One region of the Bacillus sp. H1a genome, then DNA from elsewhere that is predicted to be linked to it. Evidence: riboswitches for the same ligand, from Rfam matches in the RefSeq annotation. Region 1 holds a riboswitch; the other holds the start of a gene.
What was found. Region 1 has a riboswitch for FMN ahead of U860_RS0102325 (ECF transporter S component). Riboswitches for the same ligand answer to the same signal wherever they lie in the genome.
Positions count from the first base shown of each region.

Region 2: linked by a shared signal. The riboswitch ahead of ribD (bifunctional diaminohydroxyphosphoribosylaminopyrimidine deaminase/5-amino-6-(5-phosphoribosylamino)uracil reductase RibD) and the one ahead of U860_RS0102325 (ECF transporter S component) in region 1 are both predicted to bind FMN.

Region 1 covers NZ_AYMH01000003.1:112,813-129,440, forward strand. The annotation lists gene U860_RS31075 (DUF5359 family protein) at 1-39, opposite strand, end outside; gene ansA (asparaginase) at 252-1,226, shown strand; gene U860_RS0102260 (YpdA family putative bacillithiol disulfide reductase) at 1,260-2,237, opposite strand; gene U860_RS0102265 (N-acetylmuramoyl-L-alanine amidase) at 2,347-2,877, opposite strand; gene U860_RS0102270 (DUF3961 domain-containing protein) at 2,956-3,192, opposite strand; partial or broken gene U860_RS36210 (hypothetical protein) at 3,302-3,481, opposite strand; gene gudB (NAD-specific glutamate dehydrogenase) at 3,578-4,864, opposite strand; gene U860_RS0102285 (genetic competence negative regulator) at 5,220-5,828, opposite strand; gene U860_RS0102290 (MerR family transcriptional regulator) at 5,906-6,781, opposite strand; gene U860_RS0102295 (metallophosphoesterase) at 6,781-7,557, opposite strand; gene U860_RS0102300 (LysM peptidoglycan-binding domain-containing protein) at 7,631-8,110, opposite strand; gene U860_RS0102305 (CPBP family intramembrane glutamic endopeptidase) at 8,133-8,696, opposite strand; gene U860_RS0102310 (ATP-dependent DNA helicase RecQ) at 8,696-10,225, opposite strand; gene U860_RS0102315 (helix-turn-helix domain-containing protein) at 10,215-11,276, opposite strand; gene U860_RS0102320 (ferredoxin) at 11,575-11,823, shown strand; gene U860_RS0102325 (ECF transporter S component) at 11,940-12,518, opposite strand; FMN riboswitch at 12,682-12,821, opposite strand; gene U860_RS0102330 (hypothetical protein) at 13,069-13,755, shown strand; gene U860_RS0102335 (peptidoglycan DD-metalloendopeptidase family protein) at 13,784-14,398, opposite strand; gene U860_RS0102340 (cob(I)yrinic acid a,c-diamide adenosyltransferase) at 14,483-15,064, opposite strand; gene resE (sensor histidine kinase ResE) at 15,205-16,628, opposite strand, start outside.
Region 2 covers NZ_AYMH01000045.1:86,010-102,637, forward strand. The annotation lists gene bioF (8-amino-7-oxononanoate synthase) at 1-747, shown strand, start outside; gene U860_RS0121420 (alpha/beta hydrolase) at 744-1,484, shown strand; gene bioC (malonyl-ACP O-methyltransferase BioC) at 1,450-2,259, shown strand; gene bioB (biotin synthase) at 2,261-3,259, shown strand; gene U860_RS0121435 (hypothetical protein) at 3,441-3,752, shown strand; gene ribH (6,7-dimethyl-8-ribityllumazine synthase) at 3,790-4,251, opposite strand; gene ribBA (bifunctional 3,4-dihydroxy-2-butanone 4-phosphate synthase/GTP cyclohydrolase II) at 4,270-5,463, opposite strand; gene ribE (riboflavin synthase) at 5,476-6,120, opposite strand; gene ribD (bifunctional diaminohydroxyphosphoribosylaminopyrimidine deaminase/5-amino-6-(5-phosphoribosylamino)uracil reductase RibD) at 6,102-7,214, opposite strand; FMN riboswitch at 7,524-7,667, opposite strand; gene U860_RS0121460 (CDGSH iron-sulfur domain-containing protein) at 7,857-8,099, opposite strand; gene U860_RS0121465 (DUF2552 family protein) at 8,202-8,447, shown strand; gene U860_RS0121470 (alpha/beta hydrolase) at 8,457-9,380, opposite strand; gene U860_RS0121475 (GNAT family N-acetyltransferase) at 9,463-9,939, shown strand; gene U860_RS0121480 (LacI family DNA-binding transcriptional regulator) at 10,054-10,980, shown strand; gene U860_RS0121485 (Na+/H+ antiporter family protein) at 11,006-12,325, opposite strand; gene U860_RS0121490 (alpha/beta hydrolase) at 12,455-13,456, opposite strand; partial or broken gene U860_RS0121495 (CopG family transcriptional regulator) at 13,588-13,890, shown strand; partial or broken gene U860_RS36005 (ferritin-like domain-containing protein) at 13,850-14,122, opposite strand; gene U860_RS0121500 (5'-nucleotidase C-terminal domain-containing protein) at 14,317-15,906, opposite strand; gene U860_RS0121505 (YqkE family protein) at 16,117-16,380, shown strand; gene U860_RS0121510 (GrpB family protein) at 16,449-16,628, shown strand, end outside.

The DNA.
Region 1 (16,628 bases):
TAGCAATATACGAATAAATATTTTCTCCACTTTTTTCAAAACACTCACTCCTTTTCCCTCTATACTCACGCATCTGATTTCATAAATTTATATAAACAAAACTCCACCTAATAGCCACTTCGCGCAACGCACATGAAGTAATTAAGTTTATTGTCATTTTCTAAGCGTACTTTTATACATTTTCATTGTCGAATTTACTCAAAACATGTTATGTTCTAAATGTATTTTTCAACTTGAAAGGGGCATAAGCATTGAAAAGAATCCTAGTTTTACACACAGGTGGAACAATTGCAATGGAGGAAGATAAAGAAACTGGGGTCGTACAACCAGGCGAAAAAAATCCTCTTTTAAAATTTATTCCTGATTTAGAAGGCGATGTTGATTTAATTGTTGAAGATGTGTTCCATCTTCCATCTCCTCATATGACTCCTAGCGAAATGCTACAATTACAAGTCATCATTGACGAAAGAGCAAAACAAGACGATATTCATGGCGTAGTCATTACGCATGGTACGGATACATTAGAAGAGACAGCTTATTTTCTTGATTTAACAGTGCAAGCAACTATTCCAATCGTTGTGACAGGGGCAATGCGTTCTAGTAACGAATTAGGTGCTGATGGTCTATACAACTTCTTATCCGCTGTAAAAGTTGCTAGTAGTAATGAAGCTGCTGAAAAGGGCGTTTTAGTTGTATTAAATGATGAAATACATTGCGCAACAAATGTAACAAAAACACATACAAGTAATGTTGCGACATTCCAAAGCCCGCAATACGGACCCATCGGTATGGTAACGAAACGTGGTGTTGTTTTCCATCATGCTTTAGTGCATCACGAAACATATACAATACGACAAATCTCTAAAAACGTTGTCGTTCTAAAAGCATACGCAGGTATGGATGATACATTATTATCAGCAATCGAATCACTACCAGTAGACGGAATTGTTATCGAAGCGCTCGGACAAGGTAATTTACCTCCAAGAACACTCCCTAGTCTAGGACGATTAATAGACAAAGGAATTCCGGTTGTATTAGTTTCTCGTTGCTTCAACGGTATCGTTCAAGACGTATACTCTTATGAAGGTGGCGGAAAACAATTAAAAGATATGGGCATTGTTTTCACATATGGCTTAAACGCTCAAAAAGCACGAATTAAATTACTAGTCGCACTAGAGAATACAAATTCTCACGAAACAATCCAAAACATGTTTATGCACGAATAAAAAGAAGCTGTCGAGGTTTTCGACAGCTTCTTTTTATTGTCTTGATGCAATGGTTTGCGCAATCGCATCTCCATGGAATCTTCCGTTTTCGATAAATATTTCATTTGCATTATTTCCCGCAGCAATTACACCTGCAATAAAAACATTTTCAGCGTTTGTTTCCATACTGTCTTCTGTATAAATCGGGCGCCCTGTTTCTTCATCAATCCGAACTCCCATTTTTGTTAAGAAGCTGTGATCCGGATGGTAACCAGTCATAGCAAATACAAAATCGTTTTGAATTGTATGCGCCTTACCCTCTACTGTATATGTTAACGTATGTTCCGTAATTTCTTTTACATGCGCATGAAAATGCATTTGAATTGTTCCATTTCGTACTAATGCCTCAAATTCCGGCAAAATCCATGGCTTAATACTCGGTGAGTATTCCCCACCACGGTATAACACCGTTACACGTGCACCCGATTTAACAAGTTCTAACGCCGCATCTACACTTGAATTTTTACCACCTATTACAACGACATCTCGATCAAAATAAGGATGTCCTTCTTTGAAATAATGAGCTACTTTTTCTAGCTGCTCGCCAGGTACATTCATATAATTCGGATTGTCATAATATCCAGTCGCTACAACAATGTACTTCGCCACATATATTTTTTTACTTCCATCACGCTTCGTCGTTTCAACTTTAAAAACATCACCATCTTTTTGGACTTGTTCTACGCGTTCAAATGCATTTACACGCACCGACTTACGTTTTACTACTTCACGATAATATGCAAGTGCTTGATTACGAACTGGTTTACGGTTCTCTGTAATGAAAGCAACTTCACCAATTTCTAATTTTTCACTAGAAGAGAAAAATGTTTGATGGGTTGGATAATTATAAATTGCATTTACAATGTTTCCTTTTTCAATTACTAACGGATTTATCCCTACCTTTTGTAGCGAAATTGCCGCTGCTAATCCACATGGGCCGCCTCCAATAATAATAGCTGTTTCTTTTTGCATACTCGGTTCACTCCTAGTCTTCTGCCTCTACTCTATTTATATAAACAAGAAAAAACCTACTTACAGCAGTAGGCACCTATCTTTATTGTATTCATTTTTCTTATATTTGTCATCTAAACGAAACGTACATCCGATAGACATCTGCTAAAAACTGCTGAAATTTTATTCCTTGTTGCCCTAATACATTTTCAGGATCAATTTTCCGAGTAGGATCAAGTGTTTTATGTGACACAATATCTTTTTTCGGATTCAAACCGAAATTTTGACATAAATAAGCGTGATACCATGTAAAACGGTTATACGCTTCCCAAAAGTTAATCTCTCCCCCATAACAAAGTTCAACTCCAATAGCAACCTTATTCGCATCATAACCATACAAATCATTATCAGTCGGTGCATTATACCTAACATGATATGCCACTTCATTTATCGGAATAATTTCTAATATTGTTTTGTCATCTATAAATGTATGCGCTGAAGCTTTCGGTTGTATTTCATTAAAGTAATCCCGATTCCCTATCGCATTGCTACCAGGATTCCCGGTATCATGACTAACAATAAATCTTACCTTTGAAAGAGGAATTCCTGGCCGTGAAGTTCCGTATCCAATATAGTTGCGCTCTATAGGGAACATCGCCATCGCTATCAACTCCGCTCTAAAAAATTACCTTTCTTCCTTATATATGTATTCGGTGACAATGTCCATATAGCATATTTCTTACGCGAAGAGAAAATCGAAAATATTTGATGTGAACACCATAAATAATAAAATACTTACAGCTACTCCATAAAAACCGTAAAACCAAACACAATCTTCTTTCGTATCTAAACCGAAAAACTTATTTACTGATTGTAATAATGTACCACGCTTACTATGTTTATTTCGTAAAACTTCCACTCGTTCTACAACATCCGCTGGCATCATAAATCTTTGGTCTACTGTCATTTTCATCATTTATCTCTCCTTAAAATCATTTCCGTTTTGTTTATCTAAGGAAAGTATAGCACGTTTGTTCGCTAGGAACAAGTGTTCTTTTTTATTTTTCATTCTATTTTTCACCAATCTACGTAATAATTCCAAATACTACAGCGATAATCTGCCCTACAACAACCACTCCAAAAACAAAATGTAATAGACCCTCTCCAATAATCCGAATGACACTAGTTCTCTGAGCATTTTTAGTTCTTCCTAGCTCCCTTTCTAATTGTTTTACTCTTTCTTCTAATTAACCTACTTAATCCATTATTTCATTGTTCCTATTCAACACCTCTAACTAGTAACTTCAACAAAAAACGCGATTCCCTCGAAAGGAAATCACGTTTTCTCAAAACATTATATATTATACCCAACCTCTGAAGCGACTAGCCTCAGCCATTTTACGAACACCAACCATGTACGCAGCTAAGCGCATGTTAACTTTACGAACTTGTGATGTTTCATAAATTGAATCAAATGATCTTACCATTACTTTTTCTAAACGTTGTTCTACTTCTTCCTCAGTCCAGTAGTAACCTTGGTTATTTTGTACCCACTCAAAGTAAGATACTGTAACGCCACCAGCACTTGCTAATACGTCTGGAACAAGTAAAATACCACGATCTGTTAAGATTTTTGTTGCTTCTAATGTAGTTGGACCATTTGCAGCTTCAACTACAATTTTCGCTTTAATCTTATCAGCATTTTCTTCTGTAATTTGGTTCTCAATTGCAGCTGGCACTAAAATGTCGCAATCAAGTTCTAACAGTTCTTTGTTTGAAATTGTATTATTAAATAGTTTTGTTACGGTACCGAAGCTATCGCGACGATCTAACAAGTAGTCAATATCTAATCCGTTCGGATCATGTAGTGCACCGTAAGCATCTGAAATTGCAATTACTTTCGCGCCTGCATCATGCATAAATTTAGCTAAGAAGCTACCCGCATTACCGAATCCTTGAACAACAACGCGTGCACCTTTAATATCAATGTCACGTTTTTTCGCAGCTTCACGAATACAAATTGTTACACCTTTCGCTGTCGCTGTTTCGCGTCCGTGTGATCCACCTAATACAAGTGGTTTACCTGTAATAAATCCTGGTGAATTAAATTCATCAATTCGGCTATACTCATCCATCATCCATGCCATAATTTGTGAGTTTGTAAATACGTCTGGAGCTGGAATATCTTTTGTTGGACCAACGATTTGGCTAATTGCTCGTACATAACCACGGCTTAATCTTTCTAACTCACGGAATGACATTTCACGTGGGTCACAGATAATTCCACCTTTACCTCCACCATATGGTAAATCAACAATACCACATTTTAAACTCATCCAGATTGAAAGTGCTTTCACTTCATTTTCTGTTACGTTTGGATGGAAGCGAATTCCACCTTTCGTTGGACCAACAGCATCATTATGTTGTGCACGATATCCTGTAAATATTTTAACAGTCCCGTCATCCATACGAACTGGAATCTTCACCGTCATCATACGAACTGGTTCTTTCAATAATTCATATACTTCGTTTGGATAACCCAATTTTTCTAATGCTTCATTAATAACAATTTGTGTTGAATTCAACAATTCAAAATGTTGTTCCCTTTGTTGTTGTGTTTTCGTTTGAGTTCCCTTTTCGGCTACCATAGTAAGTAAACCCCCTGTAATTTCACTTGTTTAGTAAACCTTCATTGCCTAGTATACACCGTTAAATTTGGAATGCAATAGAAAACGCTAACAAAAATATACAAACTATTTTATATTGCAAGCGTTTTCACTATTATTATAGTCCTTTTATTGCTTTTAGAGAAGTAAAATACTTAAATATTTAAATATTTTTTAATTTCATCAAAATATAGTGCGATAAAATAAATATTTAACCAAGAAAAATTAATTAAGTATTTGCAAATAGATCAGCTATTCTTCTTGTCCCCTCAGTTTTCAAAACTTTAGATTTCCCTATCCTTTTCAGGATAAAAATAAAACCTCAAGCTACTTTACATTAGCTGAGGTTTTGTTTTTTCACAAAGTAATTGTATATTTGTTCAACTGCTTGAGAATCCATTAACTCCTTACCATATTCCATGATGCGGTAAATGGTTGCTGTAGATGAATTACCGTATTCCGCTAAAATAGCTATAAAATCCGCCTTCAGTAATTGAAATTGCTCTTCTTCTTCTATCCAAAGATAAAACCGCCCATCCCACGTATACAACTTTCCACCAGTTACACCAAGGTTATATAAGCGATTTGACAAATTGATTACATCATCCAATGTCGCAAACTCGTAAAGTATATGCTCACTTTCATCAAGAGTCACTTGCATTTCAATAAACTCGTCACGGAACTCATCTTCTGTGTCCATTTCGTGATTTTCTTTTGTTACAATTACAACCATCCCTTGCGCTTGTAGAGAAAATACTTCAACAGCAATCGGACCATCCGCTTCAAATCCTAATTCTTTATTCGCTTCTTGCATCATATCACGGAATAGCTGCTGTACTTTCGGTGCGTTTCTCCACAAATCTTCTTTCGTTAATCCTCGTTCAGATAAATCATCAAATGTTAGGAAAATTTTTATCTTATTGTAATTTAAACGTTCCAGCCTCATCTCATACCCTCCCTACGTAACCATTGAATCTAATTTTTATTATATGAAATAGAAAATAGATGGTTCTTTCCGAACAACTATTCTGATAATTTTAACCATCCATCCCATTCTTCTTTTGTGTTGCCAATTAGGACATTTTGAAGATTTAATTGACCTTGAACACCTTTTCTCCCTATAAAACCAACAGAGAGGTTTTTATTTTTTTCCTGCAACAAATCAATGAATCTCACTGCCTTCTCAAGTTCTCGTTCATCATCAAAAGATATAAACAAATATTTAGGTCGTAATTGTTCAATGGCTAGTATAATACCTTCTTCATCTAAACTTGTCCCAATATACATCGCTTGATATCCTTTTAAACGTAAATACGTCGCGAAAATAAATCCTTTTAATATATTATTTTCTAAAACGAAAACTTTGTGTGCGGAAGGCTGCAGTGACGCATTATGATAAACCATACCTAGACGTGTTTGCAAGAATGATACTACATATTTGAATTGTGACATTGTAATCTCATTATTATTTTTTAAAACTAACAATTTGTTTGTCACTTGAAGGATGATGCTTGTAATGACTTTTTCTGCTGAATATATACTAAAAGCTTCGTTTAATAATGCAGAAGTTGTAATTTCATCAAATTTTAACAAAGCTTGTAGTATATCGTCCACTAAAACAACTTCTTTATCGTAAAGATTTTCTTTTTGAACGTTATTCTGCAACCGATTCCCTTCTAATAACTGAACTGCTTGTCCAATCATCATACCCTCAGAAACTTTGTCCATTAACCATTTCAAAATTTTGATATGCTCTTCTGTATATAGACGATGCCCCGCATGATTCCGCTTTGGAGCAATAATATGATAGCGTCTTTCCCATGCACGAAGTGTACTCGGCTGAATTCCGAGTATATTTGAAACAGCTTTTATATTATATTTTCCATTTAAAGTTGGCATTATTTCCCCCTGCATAGCGTAATGATATGTGTTTGGGAAGGTGCCCGAAAACGAAGAGGGAACAAAGTTGTTCCATACCCATTACTAACAAAGAGAGTCGTATTTGAATGCTTATATACGCCCCCCTTTAAATGCTTTTTAGACGGGAACAATCGAATCTGTCCTCCATGTGTATGCCCACTTAGCACGAGCGAAATTCGTTCTTTCCCAGACATTTTTTTTATTATATCAGGGTTGTGACTAATTAAAATGCGCAAACCCTCTTCTTTGCAATCTGCCAACGCTAAATCTAAACGATCCCGTTCTAATCCAACGTCATCTACACCGAGTAAGCAAATCTTCTCACCTGATTCAGATTCAAATACAACTCGTGTATTATCTAAAACCTTCACGTTATTTTCTAACAATAAAGCATCTAATTCGTGATATTCAATTTCATAATCATTATTTCCCCACACAAAATATACAGGAGCTACTTCTCTTAGTTTTTGAATATTTAAAGAGATTTGCGATAAAGGTACGCCCTTTTCCGCTAAATCGCCGCCAATAATTACGAAATCTACTTTTCCTTTTACTTGTTCAATTAGCGAGTTAGAAATGATCCTTCTATGAATATCCGAAATAAAAAAAACATTAACTTTTTGAAAACTTGCCGGAAATTCTTCGAATACTAGAGTATGTTCCAACACCGTATTACGCATCGCTTCTTTATACATTCCAAGAAGACATACAAAACCAACGCATATGAGAGTACCTAATAATATAATCCATGACATATATTTTTTTACTCCCCCTCCTCGTAAAGTATAGTCCATAATTTTTATATCCAGCTATGAATCACTTATTTTACTAGCTCTCTTGTTTCGTGGACTTATCTTTAATAGGAATTTTTAATTCTTGCCCTACTTTCACTTTATCTTCTTGTAAATTATTATATTTTTTAATCACTTCAATCCCAGTTTCATCTGAAAAATATTGCTTCGCTATACTTTCTAACGTTTCTCCCTCTTTCACAGTATGAGTTGCTACTTTCTCAGACTGCTTCTGAGATTCAGTCTTAGCTGAATCAAAGAAAATTACTTCAAACGCACTTTTTCCAGCATTATTACTATCACTTTTCACCTGTATATATTTATCTGTATACCATAGAATACCAATAGGTAACAATATGAATAGAAATGTTAACACTCGGACGAAAATATGATTCATTTTAAATTTTGGTTTTTTTTCTTTATTTCTACGAATTTCACTACGCGGCGGTAAACCTTCATCTTCTTCCACTCGCTCAACTTCTAATTCCTCTTCAAAATCAGGAATTCGTTTTCTCATGTTGTTCACCACCACCTTCCATTTATTTTCTTAATTGAAGCCCCATTATAAAATCAACAAGAAAGTGTGCAAAGATTGTTATAAACAAATTTCCTGTCCACTCAAATACATAACCAAAAACAAAACTAATAAAGCAGACAAAACAGAACAAAAAAGGCTTCGTTATATATCGAATATGTAACACAGCAAAAATTAAACTCGCTATTACAATTCCAAAATGAGTCTGCATTACACCTCTAAATAAAAATTCTTCAGCAAAACCAATAATAAACGTAATGACGAGTAAATGCATGACAGAAATCCCTTGAAACATTCTATCGTTAATGCCACCGTCATCAAACCAAGACTCTGGAAACACTCTCATTGCAATATAATCTAATAACACAATACCAATCGCTAACAAACCACCTATTACAAGTATGGAAACAGGTTCCCATTTCCACAAACTATAAACTTCTTTCTTATCTTGAAATAATATATATGCTAGTAAACAACCGATACCAATAATAATTAATTGTGTTATGTAGAGATTCAGCCTTATTTCCCTCGGACTCATATCTTCAACATTATGCCTTTGAATGTTCATCATTCCTCCATCTTTTCTAGGCCGAAAAGCTTTTGTAACTCTGTTTCCCAATTATAGTCGAAAATTGATTGTTGCGCTCGTCTTTTTTTATAATCCGTTTTTGTAATACCACAGTAATCACAACAGTTTTTTAACTCTTGGTCTTTTCTATAACCGAATTGTTGTAATAAATATTCACGTCTACACCCTTGAACTTGTATCCATGACTTCATATTTTCTAGCTGACTATATTTATTACGCAATCTCACTTCCACTTCCGCTATTAATCTGTACATTATTTCATCTGACAAGCTCTCTAGCATAAGATTTCGCTGTTGTATGATTCCAAGATGTTCAAGATGATAGCGGATGAAACGCCAATATTGTTCACTAAATCCTGCTGCATCATAACAAATTCCTTCTACATCTTCTATTGGTAATGCTTTCATTTGAAACATTCTTTCTTGTAGTAACGAAAATAAAAATTGTATTTGCGACTTACTTGGCAATTCATCTTCAATGATTGAAATTGGCAAATCATGATCCATTGGGCTACATAATAAAATGGCTATACTCGGTTCGCCATCTCTTCCAGCTCTTCCGATTTCTTGTAAATAGGAAGCTACATTTGTCGGATAATGAAAATGAATAATATATCTCGTATTCGACTTATTTACTCCCATCCCAAAAGCACTTGTACATATTACAAGCTGCAATTGATCATTCATAAACTGTTGTTGAATTAACATACGCTCTTCGTGTTCCATACCACCATGATAAAAAGCTACACCTGTAACCCCTTTTCCTCTTAAATACTCAGTTAAACGCTCTGTCCATGCCCTACTTGAACAATAAACAATACCCGGTCCTTGTAAGTACATTACATGCTCAAAAAGCGCCTCTTTTTTTTCTTCTATCGTCTCCACAAATTGTACTTCCATCGCAATATTTGGACGATCAATTGAGTATACATGCTCAGCGACATTTTTTAGACTTAAACTCTCCGCTATATCTCGTAGGACATCCTTTGTCGCGGTCGCCGTTAATGCTAGTACCGCTGGAGATCCGATACTCTCAATTACTTGATCTAACTTTTTATAATCCGTCCGAAAATCATAGCCCCATTGTGAAATACAATGAGCCTCATCTACGACAAACAATGAAATATGAATTCCCTTCAATTCTCTTATTAACAATTCCGACTGCAACATCTCTGGTGATACAAAAATAAATTTATAAAAAGCTAGCTTTTTCATAGCCTCTCTTTTTTCACTTAACGTCCGAAAACTATTAAATGCAATAACTCGATTTTTCACAACATGCTTTAATTGCATAACTTGGTCTTCCATTAAAGATAATAATGGTGATACAACAAGCACCGTTCCCTCTTGCATAAGCCCCGGAAGTTGATAGCACATGGACTTCCCCCTTCCAGTCGGAAGCATTGCTATAACATCTTTTCCTTCCAATAGGTCCGTAATAACTTCCTTTTGTCCCGGACGAAATTCAGAATATCCAAACCACTTATATAAATATTCCTCAAGCTTCATTTATACCCTCCATCCGTGCCAATACAAGACGGACTTCAAAATAAGAGATTTCCTCCCCAACCGCTTGCTTCAACACACGCAATTTACGTGTTTGTAATGCTTCAATTACTTTTGTTACTTTTTCTATTTTGTCTTTTTCCATAAACATCTCAATAGAAAATTCTTTTTCTCGTAAAGCAATTTCTACAAAATGATCTTCTATTGTTGCAACCTTCAAATTCCTAATTGTTGCTATTTCTTCTAAAGAACGCCCTTGTCTCCAAAGATTGTATGTTCTTTTCGTCGACAAGCTAAACAAATCAGCTCTCTCATTTGGATAAGATATAATTTCAGCTAATAATGGAAACTCATTTTCTTTATTGCGAACTTCTTGAATAAAGAAGTGAATTGTACCCCAAAATAAAAAATGCACTCGAAATACATCTTGTTTCGTAATTTCCGCTAATTGTTGTACAGTACAACCAATACGTTCATAGCCAGTTAAACGATATGTTACAATTGTCGCCTCTACTGGATTACTTTTTTCTAAAAGACCATGTATTTCCTTCCACAATCTTTGAGCCAATTCACTCCTCACATATGGAATTCCAGTGAGAAAACGTTTCACCCACATCATTATTTCTGTATCTTGTTGAATTGGAATAAATTTCGTATTCGCCTGTTGTAAATTCGAAATAGTTTGGACAATTAATGATAATCTCTTCCAAAACGTTGCACCTAATTCACCATAGTGTAAACCATGTAAATACGTCGGAAAAGCAAATACATCTTCCCATTTGTTTAATTGTATTTTACCAGTAGTCGTTAACACGTATGTATTTTCATGTATAGCTTGAACCAACTCCGCTTGTAACAACTTTGAAACTTCTCGATCATAATCAGCTCTATCTAATGATTTATATATCCCAAACAAAAAAGAAATTCGGAACATATTACCATCTTGTAATGTTTGCGAAGATCGCTTTCCTTTTAATAAATAATAAATAGAAGAAACGGTTCTTTCACCATTCAATTGTTTTAAACAATATAATAAAGTATATTGTAGCTGCATTACCGCTTCCACCCTTCAATATAACTTAATTTCTTTTTCAGTATGATTACACGTTTACTGTTACTAATTAAACTTATCATATTCGCGCTCTATACTTGTATATATTCTATTGTATCAAACGTAGTAACATTTAAGTATTTTGGAAATCTTATGAAATAATTCAAAAATAAGTTGACACTCTAATTGATAAGCATTATCATTATAATTTTATGTTGAAAAGTTTTAAAAACCGTTTTACAATAAAGTTATAATTTTTATGGCGAACTTTTCACATACATATTATCAGGAGGGAAAAAAGATGGCAAAATATACAATCGTTGATAAAGATACTTGTATTGCATGCGGTGCTTGCGGAGCTGCTGCACCAGACATTTATGACTATGATGATGAAGGTATTGCATTTGTAACATTAGATGATAACCAAGGTATCGTTGAAATTCCAGATGTATTAGTTGAAGATATGATGGATGCATTCGAAGGTTGTCCAACTGACTCAATTAAAGTTGCTGACGAATCATTTGATGGCGACGCTTTAAAATTCGAATAGTCGTTTATTAACTTCAAAAAAACCCCCTCCTAAATATGAGGGGGTTTTTTTGTTCACTCTTTCATTTCCCTTAACAAAAAACCATCAGCAGTAATACTGCCGATGGTTTAATATTTTCAAGCGTTTTTCATCTTTGCAAATACCCATACTTTCAGGCGTGAAAATAACGCTACAAATACAATCGTCACAACAATTCCTTTAATTATATTAAACGGTAATATAGCCGTTATAATAGTTTGCCGCATAACATCACTAGACATAGCTGGTGAATTTAAAAACCAAGTGTACGCTGGTAAAATAATGAAGTAGTTTAACACACTCATAATAACCGTCATAGTAATTGTTCCTAACATTAATCCTGTAGTTAAACTTTTTACTGAACGATACTTTCGGAATAAGAATGCTGCCGGACCTATAAATAAACATCCCGCTATAAAGTTCGCTATTTCTCCAACTGGCACTCCCGTTAAACTCCCTTGAATTCCATAGTATAAAACATTTTTAATAGCTTCTACAATTACTCCTGCAATCGGACCAAAAATAATCGCTGCAATTAAAGCTGGTACATCACTAAAATCAATTTTTAAAAATGGCGGAAGCCCTGGGAATGGGAAGTCCAACATCATCAGTAAATATGCAATACTACTTAGCATCGCCACACTCACCATCTGCACTACACTGTTTTTTTGTTTCATCTTTCTCTCTCCTTTTCCATCGATCTTCTCATGGAAAGTGGAAAGGTTCTGCTATGCCTATTTTTTCATAGAACGAAAAAACCCCTTGTGATTTACACAAAGGGAGAATTTCAAGGCACATCAAACAGACGCTCAAATACTTATCTTTTTTGAACGCTTGAACCTCCATCTTCTCCCATCCAGACTATACTGTCGGCTTTGGAATCACACCAAATCCTGCCTTAACGGCTCGCGGGCTTAGAACGACATCATTAACTGTTCATCACCGCCGGTCGGGATTTTCACCCTGCCCCGAAGATAGACCGATATTCTATTTTCTCCTTCATTATACAACAACATGATCGTATTGTGAACTAAAAAAGTGTAACTTATTATAAATAAGTTTCCTACTTTAAGTATATGTGATGGACTAAAAAATATTTTACAATACAACCCATATTTTTTATAATTCGGTATTTCTCTTATGAATCCCCTAGTCATATATAGTTAAAAGTGATAAGATGTTGAATTGTTAAGATAAGAACATTTTCTGAATTATGGAGGAAATGTCATGAAGAAAGAGAAAAGACACTCTATTCGAGAAGCAATGAAAAAAAACTTAAGAAAAGAATACTTTTACTTAAAAAAGGAATTGCTTTTCTACTGTCCAATTGATTTAGGCACATTCTCAAGTGAGACATACTACGCTACTTTTGATCAAGATGGCATAAGTATTTATCAGTATGATAAAAAAACAGAAAGTAAATTAAAATTGTGTGAGCGTCATCCATGGAAAAGTTGGAATAAAGTGAAAGTTGATCACTATTTGACAACTTCTCAATTTATTTTCCAAGGTGAGCGAAATTGGATTTTATCCCTTTTCCAAAAAGGAAAAGAAGCTCAAAAAATAATTGAGGAACATACATCTTTACAAACAGAAGTTGTTTCCCGTTCTTTTTTCAAAAAACTTCCTGGTTTCCGTTCTAATACACCATTGAATAAATACATCGGCAGCATTTGTTACACTGCACTTATTGCATTTTTATTAAAATGGATGATTCCATTTCAAGCACCACAAATCGCCCTGTATTCTATTTCAATTGGCTTTATGCTTCTTGGCTTACTTTGTCTTACAATCGGTTTAATCGAACCAACTATTGTACTGTTTCGGACAAAAGAAAAAACAAGAACAAAAGTCTTTTACTTATATAGCTACTTAGCTATTTCTGGATTTATATGTGTCTTTATTTTTTGGTAAAAAAAGAGCTAGTTTGACTAGCTCTTTTTTAATCAACGTATAATTGTTGATTCGGATAGATTCGCTCTTGTTGCAATCCATTTCTCACTTTAATTTCATCAACTGTCATACTAAATTTCCGAGCAATGCTGACTAAAGTATCACCTTTTTGTACGACATATAATGATGATGACACGACTTGATTTTTTTGTTCATTTAAAACAAGCAACGGATTCATCGCATTCCTTTTCTCCATCGTCCATCTTCCTTGATGCACTTCTAAATGTAAATGCGCGCCTCGCGATTCTCCTGTATTACCGACCTCTCCAATTAGCTCTCCTTTTGAAATATTATCCCCTTGAACTACATATCTCTTATTTAAATGCGCATAAACAGCCTCGTATTCTCCATGTTTAATAAACACAACATTCCCATAACTACTTGAAAAATAAGACCTCGTCACCTTACCATTTTGAATAGCCGCAACAGGTGTTCCAATAGGCGCAGCTATATCAATACCATAGTGCTTCCCATGCCTTGTCCCAAAATAATCACTTATCCGCCCTTCAACAGGCCATATCCACTGATTTTCTTCAGCGTAAACATGTAATTGAGATAAAAATAATATACTCAATAGCATCACGCTACATTTTAACGCTTTCATATACATCCTCCGTTTTCTAATAACCATCATACCTTCTCTATTGTGGTATATTACAGAAAAAAGTATACAAAAAAAGAAAGTGAATTACTCCACTTCCTTTTCTTCTTTATCACGAAAAACAATTGCACTGCGGTTATATTCCACATCTTTCACTTGTAAACGAGCATTTATTACTCTAGCAATCGCAAAGAAATAGTCAGATAACCTATTTACATACTTAAGGACAATTTCATTTATTTCTCCTTCTTTTTGCAATGACACGATGCAGCGTTCCGCCCTTCTTATAACTGTACGTGCAATATGGATAGTGGCCGACGCCTCGCTACCGCCTGGTAAAATAAAACGCTCTAACGTCGGTGCTTCTTCTATATACGAATCAATCCTTCTTTCTAAATACTCGACCATTTCTACCGTTACTTTATAAGGAATTTTTTGCTCAACTACCGCTAAATCTCCTCCACAATCAAATAGTTCATGTTGAATATTTTCAAGTTCATTATAAATGTCACGAAAGCGTTCTTCTTGCAACTTAGTCATCGCATATCCGATATGAGAATTCGCCTCATCAATTGTGCCATAGGCTTCTACACGTATATGATCTTTATCCACTCGACCACCTATTACACTTGTTTTCCCTTGATCTCCTGTTTTTGTATATAGTTTCATTTCATTACGACACCCCTCTTATTATTTTCAGTTCTAATCAATATAGAAAAAGTTCTACTATTCTTTATTTAATTGAACTTACAAAAAAATAAAAAACAGTAGAACTTTTATTAATCATCATCCTTAAAGAACATGTATATCTAAATTAAACGATTCGGTAAATATACAGAGAATGTAGTTCCTTCTCCAACAACACTCGATACAGAAATTTTACCATCATGCCCTTGAACAATATTTTTAGCAATCGCAAGCCCTAATCCAGTTCCAACTTTATTCCCGCGCGTTCTCGCTTTATCAGCTTTATAGAATCGATCGAACAAGAATGGAATATCTTCTTCTGGAATACCAGCACCTGAATCTTGCACTTCGAAAGTAAGGCCATTATTTTTCGTATCAATTACAAGTGCAACATGCCCACCTGCATTCGTATGACGGATTGCATTATCAATTAAATTCGTCAACACTTGTTCCATACGGTCTGCATCAAACGGGTATTGTTCAATTGGACTTTGGAAATCAACTGTTAATTGGACTTCTTTATCCTTTGCAATCCCTTGGAATTTACGGCCAATTTTTTCGACAAATGGATGAATATCTACTTCACCTATATGTAACTCTACATGACCACTTTCCATACGAGCTAAATCTAATAACTCATTTACAAGTTTACCTAAACGAACAGATTCATCATAAATAATTTGGACAAACTCATTAATTTCTTCTTTCGTTTGCACAATATCATCTAAAATTGCTTCACTATACCCTTGAAGCATTACCATCGGTGTACGTAGTTCATGTGAAACATTCGCAATAAAGTCTTGACGCATCTTCTCCAGACGACGTTCTTCCGTCATATCTCGCAGTACTGCTACAGCTCCACGAATTTTCGTTTGGTTGTAAAGTGGTGTCATAAGAACTACGTAGTTACCTTTTTGCAAATTAATTTCAACAACTTGCTGTTGTTCGCTTTCTACAACAAGATGGAATAATTCAACAAGTTCAGAAGGCAATTTTTTACTCAATTCTAATTCTTTTTCTTCTTGCCAAACTTGTAAGAAATGTTCTGCCGGTGGGTTGATAACAACGACTTCACCTTCTTGATTTAACGTAATAACACCATCAGCCATACTACTCAAAATGCTAGTTAACTGCTCTTTTTCTTGTTGCAATGCATTCATATTAAACTTCAACTGCTTTCCCATTTGATTTAAAGCAGTTGCAAGCTCACCAATTTCGTCCTGAGACACCATAGGAGCTTTCGTATCAAACTTCCCGCGCGCCACCTCAAAAGCAACCTCACGCATTTTACGGAGCGGTGCTGTAATTCGAGTAGATAAGAAAAATGCAAAGAAAGTTGTTAAAATAATCGCAATCCCGGCTGATAAGAAAATAAAATCAGTTGTTCTCTCCATCCCTTGTATTGGAACTTGCAAAGATTCATATACAAACACAGCACTTTGATTTTTTGACTGCACTGGTTTCCCGACGATCATAATATCATTTTCAGTGTTTTTATTCTTCCTACTATTAGAAGCTTTTCTAATGTTATTCTTAATTTCCTTTT
Region 2 (16,628 bases), on a different contig from region 1:
GAACATAAAAGGTATCGTCATAATGATTTGGATCATTTAGAGAAGCTGTTGAAAATAGCGTCACCTGAAAAGAAGAAATTAATCGTAACAGATACTGTTTTTAGTATGGATGGTGATACTGCATATTTGAGAGGTTTAGTGCAGCTTAAAGAGAAATACGGGGCAATCATTATAGTTGATGAAGCGCATGCGAGTGGAATATACGGAATTAGTGGAGCTGGATTATCTCATATAGAAAAAGATATTGCTCAAAAAATTGATATACATATGGGGACGTTTAGTAAGGCTTTAGGGTGTTATGGTGCGTATTTAACAGGTGATGCAATTTATATAGAGTATTTACAAAATATGATGAGGAGCTTTATTTTTACTACAGCCTTACCACCAGGAACATTAGGAGCGATACAAAAAGCAATTGAGATTGTGAAAGAAGATCACGAAAGAAGAGAGAACCTTATAGCGAATGGTGCGTACTTCAGGAACCGTTTAGGAGAAGCAGGTTTTGATATTGGGAATAGCTCAACTCATATTGTACCGATTGTAGTCGGTTCAAATGAAAATGCCCTACGCTTTAGTGAAAAATTGCAAGAGATAGGCATTACAGCAATTGCAATTCGCCCGCCAACTGTTCCGGTCAATAGTTCCCGAATTCGCTTTGCAGTTACGTCACAACATACAAGGGCCAATTTAAGATGGGCAACGCAACATATTATTCGTATTGGTAAAGAAGAGGGGTTTTTAGTATGAAAGAGCTGAAGATTATTTTTATTCCTGGATGGGGAATGGAAGAAGAGGTTTGGACTTTAGTTCTGCCGTATTTTAAAGGATATTCTGTTCAATGTGTAGAGTGGCGTAATGTGAAAGAAAGTAGTGAATTTGCGGGGCGCATCATAGATGCAGCAAATGATGAAAATGTGATTTTAGTTGGGTGGTCATTAGGAGCGCTAGCCGCTATCCAATCTTATAAAAAGATTAAGGCAAAAGGTATAGTTTTAATAGGTGGTACTGCTAAATTTACAATTACTAGCGACTATACAAGTGGGTGGAATGCTTCATTTGTAGAACGTATGAAAAAGAATTTAGCAAGGCAGAAAGAAAGTACGCTACAGCGCTTCTATGAAAATATGTTTACAAAAAATGAGTTAAAAGAGAATAAGAATTTTGAAGAGCTTACAATGCAATTTAAAGGAGACACGATTCAGTCTTTGCAATTAGGTTTAGATTATTTAATAGAAACAGATATGAGAAATGAATTAACAGATATTAAAGCCCCGTTGTTACTCCTTCATGGAGAGCAGGATGTAATATGTCCATTGTCTGCAGCTCATAGTATGACGAAGAATACGAACGCTACGCTAAAAGTAGTAAGCGGGGCTGGGCATGCATTATGCATAACAAATTTTGAATATTGTGCAAATGAAATAATTCAATTTGTAGAGGGGATACGACATGATCAACAAAATGTTACTGCAAAAACGGTTTAACGGGGCGGCGGTATCTTACGATCAATATGCAAACGTGCAAAAGAAAATGGCACAATCGTTACTTTCTATATTGCAAGAAAGGTACAGTGAAGCATCATCGATACGTATTTTAGAACTTGGATGTGGAACTGGATATGTAACAGAGCAATTATCAAATTCATTTCCGAAAGCACATATTACAGCTGTTGATTTTGCTAATGAGATGATTGCAGTGGCGAAGGCTAGGAAACAAGTAGAGAATGTTGTATTTAGATGTGAAGATATTGAGAAATTAAAATTAGAAGATTCATATGATGTCATTATTTCAAATGCTACATTTCAATGGCTAAATGATCTAAAAGCGACAGTGAAAAATTTATTTAGCCATTTGTCTGAAGAGGGAATATTATTATTTTCAACGTTTGGTAATACGACTTTCCAAGAATTACATACGTCTTTCCAACGTGCTAAGAAAGAAAAGGGGATACACAATTGTACTTCAATTGGACAACGCTTCGTTTCGAGAGAACAGTTGGTAAATATATGCAAAATACCATTAGGAGATGTACATGTTTCTGAAACATGTTACATAGAAAGATTTACAGAAGTTAGGGAGTTTCTACATTCTATTCGAAAAGTAGGAGCGACCAATAGTAATGAAGAATCGTATTGTCAAAGTCCTTCACTCTTTCGGACGATGCTTCGAATATACGAAAGAGATTTCACGGGAAAAGAAGGGATAATGGCAACATATCATGCTTTATTTACGTATATAACAAAAGAGGGGAAGAGATGAAATGAAACAAGTACAAACAAAAAGGGATTGGAAAAAACTTGCATACGACGTAGTAGAAGAGAAAATGATTACGAAAGAAGATGCAATAGCGATATTAGAAGCTGATGACACAGAAGTTTTAGAAATTATGAATGCAGCTTATATCATTCGCCATCATCATTTTGGTAAGAAAGTAAAATTGAATATGATTATTAATACGAAATCAGGCTTATGTCCTGAAGATTGCGGGTATTGTTCACAGTCTATTATTTCAGAAGCACCGATTGATAAATATGCATGGTTAACGCAGGAGAAAATTGTAGAAGGAGCACATGAAGCAATTCGCCGTAAAGCAGGTACATATTGTATTGTAGCATCTGGACGTCGTCCGACGGATAAAGAAGTAAATCACGTAATTGGAGCAGTTAAGGAGATTCGTGAAACGACAGATTTGAAGATTTGTTGTTGTTTAGGTTTCTTAAACGAAGATCAAGCAGGACGTTTAGCAGAGGCTGGTGTGCATCGTTATAACCACAACTTAAATACACATGAAAATAATTATGATAGTATTTGCTCAACTCATACGTATGACGATCGTGTTGATACAGTTCAAAAAGCGAAGCAAGCCGGCATTTCACCATGTTCTGGGGCGATTTTTGGAATGGGAGAAACAATTGAACAACGTGCTGAAATTGCCTTTGAATTACAACGTATAGATGCAGATTCTATTCCTTGCAATTTCCTTGTTGCTGTAAAGGGGACGCCGCTTGAAGGACAAAAAGAGTTAACACCTGTAGAATGTTTAAAAGTGTTGGCGATGATACGTTTTGTAAACCCAACAAAAGAAATTCGTATTTCAGGAGGACGCGAAATCAATTTACGTTCTGTACAGCCGCTCGGTTTATTTGCAGCAAACTCTATTTTTGTCGGCGATTATTTAACGACAGCTGGACAAGAGCCGACTGCGGACTGGGGTATGATTGAAGATTTAGGATTTGAGATTGAAGAATGTGCACTATAATATAGATGAAAAGTAAACTCTTTTAAGAGTTTGCTTTTTTTGTAAATAAAATGTAATAAAAAGCCATTAACGCTTGATACTATTGCTTTTTAATCGAGAAAAAGAATTTTTGTGGACGAATTTTCCAAGCCCCAATTGTACATAGTAAAAAAGTAATTTATATTGGGTTGGAGGATTTTACATGCACAAATATATATTAGCTATTATGACTTGCCTTATTTTAATAAAAGCGATAAGTGCTGATCCAGTTAAGGCGGCTGAAAATCCTGAACAAAAAGAAATGCAACAAAGAATTGAACAACATTTTCGAACGAAAGCTGAGCATTTTGGACTTGAAACAGAAGGAAAAGATTTAAAAGAAGTGCGGAAAGAACTTACTATTATAGAAGAAGCGAAAAAGAGAGAAAATGTGTGGAGAACAGCACAAACTCTTCGTATAAAAACAGAAGGAAAAACGATGGATGAATTAATAGAAGATGTACGAAAAAGGTGAAAAAATAAAATAAAAAAAGAGGCCGTAGCCTCTTTTTTTAAGCCCATTGTTTTGATAAGTGAGCCATTTCGATTGCAGCAACTGCTGATTCATACCCTTTATTACCAGCCTTTGTACCTGCACGTTCAATCGCTTGTTCAATTGTTTCTGTCGTTAATACACCGAAAATAACTGGAATGTCCGTTTGTAGTGATAAAGACGCAACACCTTTTGCTACTTCATTACAAACGTAATCGTAATGTGTTGTAGCACCACGGATTACTGTACCTAATGTAATAACAGCATCATACTTTCCGCTATTGGCCATCTTTTTAGCGATCAAAGGAATTTCGAATGCACCAGGAACCCATGCAACGTCAATATCATTTTCTTCTACACCGTGGCGCTTTAATCCATCTAAAGCCCCGCCGAGTAACTTGCTTGTAATAAACTCATTAAAACGTCCAACAACAACCCCAACTTTTAAACCTGTACCAACTAAATGACCTTCGAATACCATATTTTATCTCTCCCTTAATTATAAGTTTAATAAATGTCCTAATTTGTTTACTTTCGTTTGTAAATACGTTTTATTTTCTTCTTTTGCTGGCATTTGCAACGGTACACGCTCGATTACTTCTAAATCGTAACCTTGTAAGCCAGCAATTTTTCGTGGATTATTCGTTAATAATCGTAACCTTTGTAAGCCTAAATCTTTTAAAATTTGAGCGCCAATACCGTAATCACGAAGATCTGCTGGGAACCCGAGTTTTTCATTTGCTTCTACAGTATCAAAGCCTTCTTCTTGTAATTTATAAGCGCGAAGCTTATTAAGAAGCCCAATGCCGCGTCCTTCTTGTCTCATGTAGAGAAGAACCCCTTTTCCCTCACGCTCAATTTGAGCAAGCGCAGCATGTAGCTGTGGTCCGCAGTCACAGCGGCACGAACCGAATACATCACCTGTTAAGCATTCTGAATGGACACGTACAAGTATATGATCACCTGTTGAAATATCACCTTTTACGAGTGCGATATGTTCTTTCGTGTCTAATGAGTTAGAATAGCCAATTGCATGAAACGTACCGAAATCAGTAGGTAATGTAATTTCCACTTCTCTCGTTACAAGCGTTTCATGATGGCGGCGATAAGCAATCAAATCTTCAATTGTAATCATTTTTATATCAAATTGTTTTGCGCACTGCAGTAAATCAGGTACACGTGCCATCGTCCCATCTTCATTTATAATCTCGCAAATGACCCCAGCTGGTTCTGCTCCGCAAAGTTTGGCTAAATCGACAGCAGCTTCTGTATGACCAGCACGACGCAAGACACCGCCTTCTTTCGCAATTAATGGAAAGATATGTCCAGGGCGATTGAAATCAGCACTTTTTGATGTAGGATTTAACAATTCTTGTATCGTAGTTGCCCGTTCGTGAGCGCTAATCCCTGTAGTTGTAGAAATATGATCAATACTTACTGTAAACGCAGTATGATGTGAATCTGTATTATGAGAAACCATTGGTTCTAACTGTAGACGCTCTGCACATTGTTCTGTAATCGGTACGCAAACGAGGCCACGACCGTGTGTAATCATAAAATTAATCGTTTCTGGTGTAATGAACTCTGCTAAAGCAATAAAATCGCCTTCATTTTCTCGGTTTTCATCATCACATACGATAACGACTTTTCCTTGTTTTAAATCTTCTAGAGCTTCTTCAATACGATGAAACATTGTGCTTCCCCCTTATAGAAATCCGTTTTCTTGTAAAAAGCTTTCGGTCATTGAATCTGTTTTTTTTACCGGTTTTGAAATAAAGCGTTCAATATATTTACCAATCATGTCACACTCAATATTTACGATATCTCCGGCTTTTTTTTCTCCGATGACAGATTCGCTTACTGTGTGTGGGATGAGTGAGATTGTAATTGAAGATTCGTCTATATCAAATATTGTCAAACTAGTGCCATCAACAGAAACGGATCCTTTATGCAAACAATAGCGTAATAATTCATCAGAAATTGCTATTTTGTAATAGATGGCATTGTAATGTTGTTTTTTAGTTAAAATCGTACCGATGCCATCTATATGTCCGGTGACGAAATGTCCACCGAATCGTCCGTTCGCAGCCATTGCCCGTTCTAAATTCACTTTGGCACTTGGCTTTAGCATACGAAGTGATGTTGCTTTCATAGTTTCAGGCATTGCATCGACCGTGAATGAAGTAGTCGTAAAATGAGTCACGGTTAAGCAAATCCCGTTAACTGCGATGCTATCACCTAACTTGACATCTGATAAAATTTGATTTGCGCTAATAGTTAACTTCATTGCTTCCCCACTTTGAGTCATGCTTGATATCGTTCCTAACTCTTCTACAATTCCTGTAAACATTCCGTCACCTCGCTTTTTAAGGTTGCAACAATTTTTATATCATTACCAATTTGTTTCATCTCTTGAATTGTTAAGGGAAGTGCATCTTGTAATTTTGAAAAACCATTTCCGCCAAATAAAGTAGGTGCATCTTTTCCACCGATTAATCTCGGGCTTATATAGGTCACAATTTCATTAAAACTATTTGTTTTTAAGAAACTTGCATGTACCGTTTGACCACCTTCAACGAATAGAGAAAGAATTTGTTTCTCCCCGAGTAGGGATAGGACATCTTGTACTTCAATTTGCTTCGTTTTCATTTGGAATACAGCTATATTGTTAGATTCATAAGATGCTATTTGCTCTTTATTTACATCCTTACCGACAATAATCCATGTCGGAGCTAAGCCATCTGTTATGACATGAGAAGATGGCGGCGTTCGTAAGTGGGTATCTAAAATAACGCGTATAGGATGTTTACCTCCGTTTGGAATTCTTGTTGTTAAGTGTGGATTATCAGTTATAACTGTATTCACACCGACAAGGATAGCATCATGCATATGACGATATCGATGAACATCAGCTCGCGCTTCTTCACCTGTAATCCACTTACTTTCACCGGTTACAGTCGCTGTTTTTCCATCTAAGCTCATTGCTGTTTTTATTGTTACAAATGGACGTTTCGTTTTCATATAGTGAAAAAAGTATCGATTTAATAAAGTTGCCTCCGTTTCAAGAACACCGGTAGTTACCTCGATTCCGGATGCTTCTAATCTCCTTTTTCCATTAACGGAAACGAGTGGATTGCAATCAAGGGTAGCAATTACAACACGCTGTACTCCTTTTTCAATGAGTAATTCACAACAAGGTGGTGTTTTTCCAAAATGGCTACACGGTTCAAGTGTTACATAAACGGTAGCGCCTTTTGCTCTTTCACCAGCCATGTGAAGAGCATGAACTTCAGCGTGTTCTTCACCAGCACATAAGTGAGCACCCATTCCAACAATATTTCCATCCTTTACAACAACAGCACCAACCATAGGATTTGGACTTGTTTGTCCTGATGTACCTTGTGCTAATTGCAAGGCAATTCTCATATATTCTTGATCTGTCATTCTCTTCACCTCTCCTGAAAAAATCAAAAAACCCCAAAGATATAAAATCCTTGGGGTTTGGGAGACGTGATTTCTAGAAATATAGTTCGAATACGAAAGTATAGGAAAGAAACCTAACGATGACTGATATTTTGGCATAAGGAAAAAGCCTAGCACAATATCGAGTTTTTCAAACGCTAGTCGTATCTTTTTATTTCAGTATAGAAACATAAGTATACAAAATAAAACATATATGAAGATTCAAAATGAACCTTTAAAAATATGCATACTGAAATAAAAGTGTATTCGCTATATATAATTACTAGAAAACATATCCTTCTCCCATCCAGACTATACTGTCGGCCCTAGAGTTTCACTAGATCCACCGTTTTCGAGTTGAAAACGGGTCACGGACTTAAAAGCTTTCGCTTCATCACCGCCGGTTGGGAATTTCACCCGACCCCGAAGGATGTTGTTTGCTCACATTATAGCACAAAAAAGAAAAAAGCATAGTAGAAAATGTTCGAATGTGAAGAATTGTGTGGAAATATATGTTGCTTTGAATGGAGTCAAAAGTAATAGAAATGTTGTAATGGGAAGGTGTGTACAGGCGTTGATTGAAAGAAAAAACATGCACAAAAAATGTGCATGTTACTTATAAAATTATTCTGCCTCTGGTGCTCTAACAACAGATTCGAATTTTCCTTTATGCGAAGCATCGCAATAAGGCATATTTTTTGATAGACCACAACGGCATAAAGAAAATGCCGGTTTTTCTGGAAATACATTCCCTTGTGAGTCGACTAATTCCACGTCCCCTGTAACGCGAAAAGAGCCATTATCATTTACTTTAATTTGTACTTTTGCCAACGTTATCCCTCCTTTCCAAACGCTTAATCTCATCATATAATCAGGGAGAGGACTTGACAATAAAAAAGAGTTCTTTGTACGGAAGAAGAGGGAATGTTATAATAGCTTTTATAACTGATTAGAGTAAGGTGACGAAAGATGGATAAACAATTACGAACACTACAAAATATTGCAAATGAGCGCACGTGGGCATCATTTTTGAATGATAATCATCCATATAGTTTACTTCATTGGTCAATCGCAGGTGTAGGACAAGAACCGAAAGATGTTTGGTTACTTCAAGATGAGGTGACCTTTCAAACGACGGAATTCCCAACGCTAGATGAGGCAGTAAAGTGGATTTCTGAAAATATGGAACAAGTTACAGACGTTTTAGCGCAGTAAAAAACAGGCTTATGCAAGCCTGTTTTTTGTTTCTTTTACATATGTGTTTAAAAATTTGTCAATGGCAGCTTCGTACTCTTCTTTATTTTCATTATAAGAGCAAGCGTGTGCACCATGTTCTGCAATATAAAGTTGTTTATTATTCTCCTTTGCTTCATAAAGTGATTTCGTCATATCAGCTAAAATATAGTCATCATCTTTACTATGAATAAAGAGAACAGGATTGTTAATATTTTTTATGCAATCAATTGGTGAAACTTCACGAATTGTATAGCCGTCACGAACTTTTAAAAAGGCATTTGCTAAAGGTAATAAAGGCCATTTTGGCAAATGAAATTCAACCTTTAAACGATGTTGTAATTGTCCGTAAAAATCAGAGAAAGGACAATCAGCAATATAAAAATCGGCACCATCTTCTACAAGTCCTGCATATTGAAGAAGGGTTGCAGCACCCATAGATTCACCATGAATTCCAAGTGTAATATTCGTTCCGAAACGACCTTTTAGCCAGTCAACTACTGATTTTAAATCATGTTTTTCATAATAGCCATAGCTTGTCGTTTTGCCACCTGTTTTACCATGGCGACGATGATCATAAATAAATACGTTATATCCTCTACTCAAAAATAAGTTTGCATACTTAACGGAATTCATTTTATTTACAGTCACACCGTGGCAAAAGATCATAAATTTATTGGAATGTCCAGCTGGCATGTAATATCCGTGAAGTTCGTATCCAAATTGAGAAGGGATGTGAATTTCTTCTTTTTGAATAGCATTAAAATCGTCCAAATGAAAATGTTTTTTCGTTTCGCGTTCTAAAACTTCTTCCTCTGTTTTTTTCTTCAAGTACATAACTTTATTTGTAAAGAAAATCCCAATAGCAGTTAGTGCACCTAGTATAGTAAACAATGCTGTAAAAAAACGTTTCATACTTTACCTCATCCTCCAAATACCTCTACATATGATACACTTACATTGTATCACAATGATATAAAAAGGGGAGAAATCGTGTATGGTTCATATACAAAAAATTACACCAGAAATGAAAGAAACAATTCAGGATTTTATGTGTGAAAACTGGGGAAGCTCAATGATGGTCTCACGGGGCAGAGTACATCGATTGGAAAAGTTACCCGGTTTTGTTGCGCTTCAAAATGACAGAATAGTGGGAATTATAACTTGTGAAGTGACAGAAAACATGTGTGAAATTGTATCGTTAGATAGTCTTGAAGAAGGAAAGGGGATTGGTACAAAACTGATGGATTGTGTATTGCAAATAGCAAGGGAGAATGGATGTAAAAAAGTATGGCTCATTACGACGAATGATAATATGAACGCACTTCGTTTTTATCAGAAACGTAACTTTATGATGACGAACTTATATATTAATGCGGTAAAGGAAGCACGAAAAATAAAGAAAGAAATTCCGTTTATTGGTTATGATAATATCGCGATTTCACATGAAATTCAGCTGGAGTATATTTTGTGAGTAAAGTGGAAGCTATGTAACAATTTTCAGAAATATAAAACAATAACCTTGACGAATGTTATATTTTGGTTTAGTTTAAAATTGTAATCTATTACCATATTAAGGGGTGACGATGTGGCAACTATACGTGATGTTGCAAAATTGGCCGGTGTTTCAGTCGCAACCGTTTCAAGAGTTATTAATGAAAAAGGATATGTCCATGAAGATACGGTAAAACAAGTAAAGCAAGCAATTGAAGAGTTACAATATAGGCCTAATGCTACAGCAAAGCCCTTATTTAAACAGCCTTCAACGATGGTTGTATTACTTGTAGATAATTTGCATAATCCATCATACATCACTTTGCTCCGTTTCGTTGAGGAAATAGCATATAAAGAAGGATATCAAGTAGTAGTTTGTAATATAGAAAATAAGAATAGATACATAGATATGTTTATGCAAAATAACATTGCAGGCGTTATAATGACGGAATCTGTTTTTCGAAGTATAGGAGAAATCTCACTTCCTTTCGTTGTGCTTGAGGAAAGGCAATCTCTTATGAGCTATTATGAAAGTGGGCAGAAAGCTGTTTCTTTATTAAAAGAGAAAGGCTGTCAGTTTTTTACTTATATTGGTGAGGGGGTAGAGAGTGAAGAAATGGAAGAGCATGTGGCAGGATTTTTAGACACTGCTTGGAAAGAAGGACTTTCTTATCGAGAGGAAATTGTACAAGGGTATACGAATCAACAGTTTCTTGAAATATTGCAAAAGCATCCGTACATAGATGGGATTGTAGCTTCGAGTGACAAGGTCGCTATTGAGCTAATCAGGGCGGCGAAAACTCTTAATATTCATATACCAGGTAAGTTGCAAATCATTGGATTTAACGGGAGTGTGGAGGGTGAATGGATAAGCCCATCGTTAACGACGATTGGAAGCCATATCGAAGAAAACGGAAAAATAGCTTTTCAGCAGTTAATTGGAAAAATAAAAGAGAAGAAGGTGGAACAAGAAGAAGTAAAAACAGAATGTAGATTCATTGAGAGAGAAACAACAAAGTAAAAGGTGCGTTTTTAAAACGCACCTTTTATAGTGTAATTGCGGCAATAAAGCCGAATATAAGTAACGGTATATTATAGTGTAGAAAAGTTGGAACACATGTATCCCATATATGGTGATGTTGACCGTCAGCATTTAAACCGGAAGTTGGTCCAAGTGTACTATCTGATGCTGGAGATCCTGCGTCACCTAGAGCACCAGCTGTCCCGATAATTGCGATTGTTGCCATCGGGCTAAATCCGAGCTGGATGCATAACGGCACGAAAATTGTTGTTAAGATTGGGATGGTTGAAAAAGATGAACCAATTCCCATCGTCACGAGAAGTCCAATAACGAGCATAAGAAATGCAGCGAGCGGTTTACTATTTCCGATTATATGCGCACTCGTTTGCACAAGAGATTCAACGTGTCCAGTTTTTCGAAGAACAGCGCCAAATCCAGCGGCAGAAATCATAACAAATCCGATAAAGGACATCATACGCATTCCGCTCGTTAAAATAGCATCGGCTTCTTTAAGAGGAAGACTACCGCTAACTGATAAGACGATAATACCTGCTAAGGCACCGAAAATCATTGATTCTGTTGCTAATTGAACAGTTAATGTAGCGATTATTGATAATAAGCCAAAAGTGATGCTTCTTTTCGTATAGGGAACGATTTCATTCTGTGCAGCATGAACGTGTTCTGTTTCATACGTACGTGGGTTTCGATATGTAATGAAAACCGCTACACATAATCCGATAATCATACCGATTGCTGGAATAGTCATTGCTTTTGGAATAAGTGCGACGTCAAATGTAAGGCCACTTTGCGCAGCATTTGTTTGCAATACGTCATGATAAATTTTTCCGAACCCTGCTGGAACCCACATGTAAGGAGTAGTCAAACCAAATGTAATAAGACATGTTACAAGCCTACGATCCACTTTCAGTTCATTTAATACTTTTAAAAGTGCTGGAATTAAGATCGGGATGAAGGCGATATGAACAGGGATAATATTTTGTGAGAAACAAGCCATTGTTAAAATAATAAATAATATAAGTATTTTAGAATAGACTTGTTTTTTTGTGTCTTGTTCGTTGCCAATCCATTTTAAGGCTGATTGGATCATTGCATCGGGAAGCCCTGTTTTTGAAAGGGAAATAGCAAATCCACCGAGCATTGCGTAGCTTAATGCGATAGGAGCACTGTTTCCGAGACCGGTTGTAAAAGTGCTAATTGTTTCTGAAATACCAAGTCCGCCGATAAGTCCGCCTGTTAAAGCTCCAACAATAATGGCGACAATGACTTGGACACGTAACAAACTAAGCAATAGCATGACTGCTACTGCGATGAGTACAGCGTTCATAATAAATGTAGTCTCCCTAATCTTTATTCTGTTAAGGCAAGTACATGTGAAGTATGCTATTTTGTGGTTACACATGCTTGCGACATATTATTATAAATTGTTTTCTGGAAAATGTAAAAGTGTCTTTCGTTATTTATGTTGAAAAGATAGCTCTTGTTTAATTGATTGTAAAGATTGGGCGAATAGTTCAGGCTCTTCTAAATCTGGAGAATGTGCCGAGTTTGGAAACCAAATCATCTTTTTAATAGGAGCTTGAATGATATCGCAATATTGTTGAACGAGTGCATAGGGAGTTTGATAATCATAGCGACCAGAACAAAAATAAACCGGAACAGCTAAACTTGAAATAGATGAAAAGAAATCGATTGTCAGCATCTCTTCCCATAGTACTCCAGACTTTAAATTTCCTGTGAGAAATTTGAACCAATCTAATATCGTATATTCAGGAGAAAAGAAACCTTTTCGTATGAAAGAAAAGGAAGATCCGTTTTGTATTGCTCCTCCAAATGTACCAAGCCACTTTCTTTGAATAATGAGACGTCGCGTATCTAAAAAGGGTGGTTTACCTAATTTTAAAAGAGAGGCTAGTGCTTTTTTATGGTCATGTTTTTTTGCCGAGTTAATTAAATGTTGAAATAGTAATTCCTCATTTTGCTTCATATGTACGATTTGACCGATGCCGATATAAGCCTCTATATATTCCGGATATTGACTAGCGATTTTCAGTCCGATAATACTCCCCCAAGAATGACCAGCGAGAAATAATTTTTGCTTATTGAACCTTTTAAGAAGATATTGGATGACTTCTTTTGCATCTGAAACAAATTGATCAATCGTAAAGTTCGATTGGATATCCCGCCATAAAAAGGATTTTCCTGCCCCGCGTTGATCCCAATTAATCACGATAAAATGCTTTTCTAACTCTTTCTGAAAATGTCGAATAAAGCCGATTTGAGCCATACCAGGTCCGCCGTGACAGCATAATAAAATAGGCTGATCCACATTTTGCCCACGTATAAGGAGAGATTGTTTCCGATCATTAATCATAACGCTTTCTATCGTAGCGATACTGTTAGGGATTAATTGCTTCTTTTCGTTATAAAACTGAGGGGTATGGCTACGAAAAAGCATATGTAAACCTCCTTTTCTTAAATGGTATGAATCGCACGGGCTCTTTCTTTTGCATATACTACTAGAAAATCATTGTATCATAACATACTGGTTAGATTTCAATCTTAGGCAATTAAGAGATGAGGGAGAATGTGACGATTGGAGAAATTATCGATTCTTTAAATAGACGTGAATCAATTGCTATTATAGCGAAACGGCTTGAAATGAGCCCATATACATTATCAAAGAAATTAAGGGTGGTTGGATATGAATATGATGGAGAGCAGAAGAAACGTATTTTTACAGGTGACGGAGAAGAACCACATCATTTGCAAATCCAAAAAGCTACTGCCCTTCAATATGTAAAAACAGACTATCAATTACTAATTTATGAACAATTACAAAGCATTTATGAATTACTAAGTAAAAATCAACAGAGCGTTGTTCATCTTGTATAGCGAATTCTAATCCGTTCAAATAAAGAGTTGGACATTCTTCAGTGATTTTGGGCTGAGGGTTGTTACCAGTTAAAAGGTTGTAAATTTGTACAAATTGGTGGGAATATTTTATTTCATCTTGCTGAATTTCAAGGATTTGATTTCGTTCATTCATTGCTTTCTCAATACTACGAATAGGTTTGTCGTTTTGTCGATATAAAGCATCCCAATTGTCTGGCCGGAAATACATATGAACCCTCTCAGTATAGTTTTCTGTATATTACGAGGAAATAAGGGGCTATGTGCTTATCTATTACTGCACTAGAAGAATACGATAATATGTATGACCATAAAAGAAGAAGCTCCTTGCATATAAAAGAAGAAGCTCCTTGCATATAAAAGGAGCTTCTTCTTTCGAGTGTCACGCACTAATTCGAATAATATTTAGTTGATTTTTTGAATACGTCCATCAATAATCGGCTGAATTGGTTCTTTCAATTGTTTTACATAAGCGACTAATGCTTCAAAATCGTTCGGACCAGTTTCAGCATTTTTTCCATTTTTAAAGGATACGAATCCATCACCGCCAGAAGCTAGAAAAGCATTTGCAACTACGCTATACGTTTTAGAGGAAGCTAATTCTTCACCATTTGTTAAACGGATATTAGTAACCTTTTCGCCATTTGGTTTATTTGCATCCCAAGTGTATTGAATACCTGAAATTTGGAGCATTCTCGTAGCTCCTTTTTGCCATTGTTGATTTAAAATATCACGAATATCTTGACCTGTTAAATCTACTTTAGTTAATTGATTTCCGAAAGGTTGAATGCCATATAATTCGCCCCATGTAATATCTCCAGCGTCTAGATCGTTACGAATGCCACCGGGATTCATAAGAGCGATTTGTGCTTGCATTGTTTGGCGCTGTGCATCGGCAATTAAATTTCCAAGAGTAGATTCACCAGCATCGTTTTGTTTACGGTCGATAGGTGCTGTGGATTTCCCTAAAACTTCATTTACAAGCGGTGCAATTTTTTCTTTATATTGATCTAATTTTTGTTTTACTTGTTTATCAGGCTCTACACCTTCATGGTACGTTGTAATAACTTCAGCTTTTTTCTTAACGATATCTTTTGTTTTTCTATCAATGGTTACATCTACGTCTGAGAAAGCCATTCCGTAAGAATTCGCTTGTACGATAAGTTTATTATTTACAGTACCATTTACATACGTATGACTATGTCCACCGAAAATAACATCAACTTCAGGGTCTGTTTCATTTGCAATACGGACGAGATCACCATTTGTTACACCAGTGTCATCAGTTGTACCTCCAACATGTGCGAGGACTACGATAGATTTAACGCCGAGACGCTTTAATTGTTGTGTGGATTTATTAATAGCTTCTACTTCATCAGTAATTTGTACATTTTTTAGCATAGTGGGCATAACGACATTTGGTGTATCCGTTGTAACAACCCCAATGAATCCTACAGGAACTCCATCAACCATTTTTACAGTAAATGGTGGTAAAAATAAGCGGCCAGTTGATTTATTATAGAAGTTTGCAGCGACATAAGGGAAGTTTGCTCCTTCGAAATTCCCTGTTTTTTCGTGATATCCACCGTAAATGAGGCGTTTCATTTCATCAATACCTTCATCGAATTCATGATTTCCAATTGTACCAACATCAAACTTTAAGTCATTTAAAAATTCAATAGTTGGTTCGTCTTGTAGTAAAGCTGAAACTGGTGGACTAGCACCGACAATATCTCCAGCATGCACAAGAAGTGTATTAGGATTTTGTTTTTTACGTTCTTTTAAATAAGTGGCTAAGTATTCAGCGCCACCAGCTTCTTTGTTATTAATTTTTTTTACAGTGTCTAGTTGTCCATGGAAATCATTAATACCAAGCATTTGTACGTCTATGTATCGGTTTTGTTCAGCAGGAGTCTGAGATGGAGGAGCGGCGAACACGCTTGAAAAAGTCATGGTGCTTAAAATAGCGACAGCAGGAATAATTTTTTTCCACATGATTAATTTCTCCTTTTTTATAATCTGACATCATACGACATAATTTTAATAGATTAATAGGATTATATCCACAATAAAAGTTAGTTTTTTCGAAAAATTAACATATTTACAAAAAATAAATAATAGAGAATGCGAGAGTAATGTACCTTTTTTATTGTCGATTTCACCGTGTATCCTCTATAATAGAGGAAAAAGTAAAAGGTGAGCAGTATGAAGAAAAAGAAACAAAGACAAATGCAAAGACAATCTCAAATGAATAAACCAGAGAAAGAATCACTTACATTAGGTGATCAATTGAACGATTCACTAATGCAACAATTAAAGAATAAGAAAAAAGAGTTGCAAGTGAGAGAAGAGAAAAAAGAGGCAGCTGAGCAAGAGAGAAAGCGTAAAGAGCAAAAAGAACGTGAAAAGAATAAATCATTTGAAGAACTGTTAAGTGAAAGTAATCTTACTTGGAAAGACTTTAAATAATAAAAAAATGATCAGTGAAATATCACTGATCATTTTTTTGACGAGTTTGTAAGAAAAGGGGAATTAAAATGAGAAAAATTGTAGTCGTTCCGTACGAAAATCATTGGAGTGAGAAATTCCAAATGGAAGCCGAAAGATTAAAGCTGGCGATGCCAGAAACGGTGAAAATTTATCATATTGGCAGTACATCAGTGCCAGGACTTGCGGCTAAGCCAATTATTGATATGATAATGGAAGTAGATAGTATT